Regions from separate parts of the Nocardia citri genome, predicted to be linked through region 1. Evidence: predicted binding sites of a transcription regulator. Region 1 holds the regulator's gene; the other holds the start of a gene.
The links. Region 1 encodes HspR, which represses chaperone genes until heat shock. Its sites were predicted from a motif close to ANNTGAGTNNNNNNNACTCANNT; they were not measured.
Positions count from the first base shown of each region.

Region 2: the regulator HspR is predicted to act here: its motif matches at 1,714-1,736, upstream of lon (endopeptidase La).

Region 1 covers NZ_JBSUQM010000001.1:473,551-476,588, reverse strand. Annotated here, with positions in the region: gene ACW2Q0_RS02265 (FAD-binding oxidoreductase) at 1-1,060, opposite strand, end outside; gene ACW2Q0_RS02260 (heat shock protein transcriptional repressor HspR) at 1,720-2,124, opposite strand; gene dnaJ (molecular chaperone DnaJ) at 2,124-3,038, opposite strand, start outside.
Region 2 covers NZ_JBSUQM010000001.1:229,765-232,802, forward strand. Annotated here, with positions in the region: gene lhgO (L-2-hydroxyglutarate oxidase) at 1-138, opposite strand, end outside; gene ACW2Q0_RS01185 (hypothetical protein) at 158-871, opposite strand; partial or broken gene ACW2Q0_RS01190 (wyosine base formation domain-containing protein) at 1,231-1,468, opposite strand; gene lon (endopeptidase La) at 1,755-3,038, shown strand, end outside.

The DNA.
Region 1 (3,038 bases):
CGGCCCAGGAGCCGTAGCTCGCGACGACTTTGCCGATCTGGCCGGTCATGCGAGCTTCCAGGCCCGGCCAGATGTGCTGCGGTTCACCGGAATCCGGGTACCACCAAGGGTTTTCATCGCTCTCGGTGACCGGTGTGACGGTAAGCCAGTTATTGGCGGTGGCCAGTTGGCTCAGGATCTCCAGATCGTAGAGGTCGCAGGGATGGTGGCCGCCGACGAATAGATGCACCTGCGGATTGACGCGCCGCTGCGCCATCGCCATGATTTGGGCGCGTAGGGGTGCGATGCCGGTACCGCAGCCGACCATCAGCATTTTGCGTTTCACATTGCGCGGAATGCCGAGTCCGCCGAGCGGTGAGCCGAGCAGCCACTGGTCACCGACATTGGTGTGGCCGACAATGGCCGGGCTGACCCAGCCGCCGAGCACCCCGCGGATGTGGAATTCGATCTCCCCGTTCGCATTCGCGGGCACCGCGGGAGACAAATAGCGCCACATGCGGGGCCGGGCCGGGATCTGCACGCTGAGGTATTGACCCGCGGCGTACTGCATCGGCTGATCCAATTGCAGCCGCACGATGGCCAGATTGCGCAGCACCTCGCAGCACTCGACGACGACCCCGGACCAGACCGGCGGCGTCGATTCCTGTTCGGCCGCGCCGATCATGGTGTCGCCGATGATCTTCAGGCCCTCATCCCAGGCCCGATCGACTTCATCGGTCCACATCTCGGTGCCCGCGAAGAGCCGCATCGCGGTCTTCAACGAGGTGGCCACAGCGGTGTAATGCGCGGCCTGCACCCCGTACTTGCGGTGATCGCGCCCGAGTTGGGCGAGGAATGGCAATAGCTTATTCGGCTCTTCCAGCCGATCCAGCGCATAGGAAATGGCCTTGACCAATCGGTCACGCTGGGAGTCCATGGCTGCGGGGAAGAAATCCCGGACGGCGGGATAGTCCGTGAACAAGATCGCATAGAACGAACGGGCTAGCTTGGCCGGACCATCCTCCTCCGCAGCAACCGCCTTGAACGTTGTTCTGATCAAAGCGACGGTCCGCGAATCCATTTGTGTCACAACCCCTTTTTGCACTCGAACACAAACCCGTGCCGGCGAGTGAAGTGCTGCGGGACACTCGACAGCAGCCGATGCGAACGAGTGTAAGCGAGGTTTGCCAGCTTCGGAATCACTCGCATAAACATCATGGATGTAATTCCTGTGAAACGAGGACCCGAACCACGAAAGCCCTTGAAAACAAACCGAAAGAACGAAAACGGCGGCGAAATCCGTCGCATACCTACCGAATTCGCAAGGCGCGGATTGCGGGATTCATCCGATTCCGACTCCGGGAGCGATCACATAGCAACCCTCGATCCGAGATCGCCCATCCGCCTCGGGCAACCGCGGACACCGGGCGACCCGGTGACCGAAGGAATCGTTAGCCCGATCCATCGCATTGTTTGCTGCGCGTAGGACATCAGCAAACTCCACATCTCGGCACACCATCGGCAACCCTGCTGGATCATATGACGACACCCGTGAGCAGTCGAACCGATTGCCGGGTAACGAAACCCGGATCCAGAGTTTTCTCGAGCACTGCGAGCAGTTATTCGGCCCAACGCCCGATTCGGCGCTGCGACCTTACGCATTCGCTTATCGACACGAAACGACAAAATGCTCCGGGTTCGGTCGAAAACCGATTCCCGGAGCCTTTGTGTTATCCGCGCTTATCGGCGCCTATTGCGCGGCTGCCACACCACCAGTGCGGTACTACGTTGCGGCGGTGCGAGATCGGGGCGATACCCCGCGCGCAGCCGGTCCAGCTCGGCCGACATCTCGGCGACGCGCTGTTGCAGTTCCTCGACCTGATTGGTGAGTTCGATGATGCGCTTGATGCCCGCCAGGTTGACGCCCTCGTCCTGGGATAGCCGCTGCACCTCGCGGAGCAGTTCGACGTCCCGTGCCGAATAACGTCGACCGCCACCCGAAGTCCGTTGCGGCGTAACCAGTCCGAGGCGGTCATACGTGCGCAGTGTCTGCGCGTGCATACCCGCCAATTGGGCCGCCACGGAGATCATGAAGAACTCCGCTCGCGACGACCCGCTAGCTGCCTGCTTCGGATTATCGGACATCACGCACCTGCCCATCCCGCCCGTGGATCGAACCCGCTGGTCTTCTCCGCCTCCGCATAGCGCTTGAGCGCTTCAGCGGCATTGTCGTCCAGCTTCTGCGGCACGGCCACCTTGACGGTGACGAGCAGATCACCCGCACCGCCGCCGGGGCCACGCTTGGGCACGCCACGGCCGCGCACCCGCAGGATGCGACCGTCCGCGGTACCCGGGGGCACCTTGACGCCGACGCGCCCTTCCAGGGTGGGCACGGAAACCGTTGTGCCCAAAACCAATTCACTGTAACTGACCGGCAGTACCAGGGTCAGATCGTCGCCGTTGCGGCCGAAGACCTTGTCCTGGCTGACGTGCACGGTCACGTAGAGATCACCCGAGGGCGCACCACGCAGTCCGGCCTCGCCCTGTCCGGCCAACCGGATCTTCTGCCCATCGCTGACACCGGGAGGAATCCGCACCGTAATGGTGCGGGTCCGGTTCTGGATGCCGCTGCCGTGGCAGTCGACGCACGGATCGTCGATGATCGAACCGGTACCACGGCATTCGTCGCACGGCTCGCTGAAGCCGAACGCGCCCTGGTTGCGGCTGATCACGCCGTTGCCATTACAGACGGGGCAGACTCGCGGACTGGTCCCCGGCTTGGCGCCGCTGCCGTGACAGGTCGTACACGGCGACGGACTCGTCATCCGCAATGGAACCGTGACGCCCTGTGCGGCCTCGCGGAAGCCGAGGGTCGTCTCGGTCTCCACATCGGCGCCGCGGCGCGGGCGGCTCGCGGTACGCGTGCCGCCCCGGTTGAACAGGCCGCCGAGCAGGTCACCGAGACCACCGTCGCCGGCATTGGCCTGGCCGAAGATGTCCCCGATATTGAAGTCCTGCGAGAAGCCCCCACCCGCACCGGGAGTGAAGCCACCACGCCC
Region 2 (3,038 bases), 240 kb from region 1:
GTTGTGCCCGGTCTGATGGGTCGCGAGTGCGCCGGCCTTGTCGACGAGCACCAGGCTCGAACCCGGATGACGTCGCAGAATCCGATGCGCCGTCGCGACTCCGACGATCCCGCCCCCGATGACACAGAAGTCGAACATGGCACGCAGCGTAGGCGGGCTAGACCGCGATGGTGTGATTCGCCGTCGTCATGATCGGATTCGGGGTTCCGTCGACTGTTGCCTGAGCCGGGGCCGAATCCATCTCGTTCGCAGTGTGGCCGGTGCTCGGCGCGGGATTTCGGTCCAGGCGCGGGCCGCGTTCACCGAGGGGCGGGTCTGAGAAGGTGAATGTCACCTCACCGTTGCGGGTATCGACCTCGGTGCGCAACTGGGTGACGCCGGCCGGATCGGCGTGGATGCCGAGTTGCTCGCGAATCGGTTCGGTGAACAGGAAATCCGCCACCACTGTCAGCGCATTGGTATCCACAGTGAGGGCAACGGAATTCGCGCGGCCGGGTGCCACCTGCGCGCCGATATAGGCGGTGCCGAGGCGCAGACTGGCGCCGATTCCGGTGGTGGCAGGCGAAGCGATATGCGCCTGAGAGATTTTCACGCTGCCGTCGCCGGGTTCCGCGGGGAAGCGGCCGAATAGTGTGGGCAGGTCGCGACTGCCACCGGTCGATTTGGCATCGGAGAGCACGGGCCCGTAGTCGGTGTCGATATCCGGGATGCGAACCGGAGGTGGTGTGGCGATGTCATTGGTGGCGTGCCGGGTATCGGCCATCTGACCGACGATGTAGGACCCGGCGGCGACGGTGAGGCTGAGGCTGGCGGCGCCGGCGAGCACGATGGCGGCATGCCGAAAGATCTGGGCAGGCCGATGTGCTGCCACGATGCGTTCCTTTCCGTCCGCCCCTGATCCCCTCACCGCACGGCCCGCATCGTTGAAACCCGTACGATTGTCCAGATTACCGTGGCGGCCGCAGGTGACACCGCATGGGGGAGATCAGCATCGCAAAGCCAGGGTGGACGGAACGAAACCGAATTCGAGTCGAATTGCGTCGTTGATGTTTCTACTACCTGACAGACGGGTAAATAGACGTAGCTGGCGAGCGTCATTCTCGACTGCCATATCGAGACACCCGGCCAACGGCGTCCGGCCGACACGAACGGCGCACCCAAGTGTGGCGCTCGCCCGCACCCGCATTCCGGTCGGACGCGGCGGCTCGGGTACGGCGGGTCAGGTGAACTGGCCCGCCGACCGCCCGGCGGTCCCGCGAAAGCCTGTGCGATGGTGAGCCATTCGGCGGCGTCCGCAGCCAGTGTTCGCAGCGCGAGATCGTCGCGATGCCGACGCTGCGTCACCAGCAGTCAGAAGTCCAGCGCCGGACCGGTCACCCGCTGGGTGGCGTCGTCGGGACCCCGGGGCCATATGTTGTGCCGTGGGTTCGACCCGGAATTCTTCGGTCGGGACGCACTTACCGCGCACGTCCAGGTGCACGGCTGCGTACGCCATCATGCTTCAGAATTTCAGCGAGCTCAAAGAGTGCAAGCAGGCGTGCTTGTATTCGCGGCGATCGAGCCGCTGTCCCGATCGGGCCGTTTACCAGCGGAAATCGTCAGCTGAGCGGTGCCCGTCACGAGGGCGCGCAGACACAGCTCCTGTGCCGCGGCGAGCGCCGATCGCTCTGAGCGAACGGGGGCGGCGGTATGGAACAAACGTGGAATGCCCGGGGTTGACTGGACATCGCTCAACTTTTGGAAGGGTCGAACACGTGACTACACCACAGAACCTGCCGGTGCTGTTCCTGACCGATCCGATCGTGCTGCCGGGCATGGTCGTGCCCATCGAACTGGACGAATCGGCGCAGGCCGCCATCGACGCCGCGCGCGCCGCGAATACCGACGCGGTGTTGCTCGCACCCCGATTGGCCGAGGGCTACGCCTCCTACGGCGTCGTCGCCACCATCGAACAGGTGGGCCGGATGCGCGGTGGCGCGCCCGCCGCGGTACTGAAGGCCGAACGGCGCGCCAAGATCGGTCACGGGGTCACCGGGCCGGGCGCCGCGCTGTGGGTCGAGGCCGAACCGGTACAGCCGCCCGCCGTCGACGGTCGCACCACAGAGCTTGCCGCCGAATACAAGAAGCTGGTGGTATCGGTACTGCAGCGCCGCGAGGCCTGGCAGATCATCGACACGGTCAATCAGCTGACCGATCCGTCCGCGATCGCCGATACCGCGGGCTACGCCCCGTACCTGACCGCCGACGAGAAGCGTGAACTACTCGAAACCCCGGATACCGCACAGCGTTTGACCAAGCTGATCGGGTGGACCAAGGCGCATATCGCCGAGGCGGAGGTCACCGAGAAGATCAGCGAGGATGTCCGCGCGGGCATGGAGAAGAGCCAGCGCGAATTCCTGCTGCGCCAGCAGCTCAACGCCATTCGTAAGGAACTCGGCGAGGACGAGCCCGACGGTGCCGACGACTACCGCAGTCGGGTCGAGCAGGCCGATCTGCCCGATGACGTGCGCGCGGAGGCACTGCGCGAGGTCGGTCGATTGGAGCGGGCGAGCGATCAGAGCCCGGAGTCCGGCTGGATCCGGACCTGGCTCGATACGGTTCTGGACCTGCCCTGGACGGTGAAAACCACCGACAGCACCGATGTCTCGGCCGCCCGCACGGTGCTGGACGCCGATCACCACGGCCTCGACGAGGTCAAGGATCGCATGGTCGAGTATCTGGCTGTGCGCTCCCGTCGCGCCGCGCGCGGACTCGAGGTCGTCGGTGGACGTGGTTCGGGTGCGGTGCTGGCGCTGGTCGGTCCGCCCGGAGTCGGCAAGACCTCGCTCGGTGAGTCGGTGGCCCGGGCCATGGGCCGCAAGTTCGTTCGCGTCGCTCTGGGCGGTGTACGCGACGAGGCGGAGATCCGCGGGCACCGGCGCACCTACGTCGGTGCGTTGCCGGGCCGGATCGTGCGTGCCATCAAGGAGGCGGGCTCGATGAATCCCGTTGTCCTGCTGGACGAGATCGATAAGGTCGGCTCGGACTTCCGCGGCGAT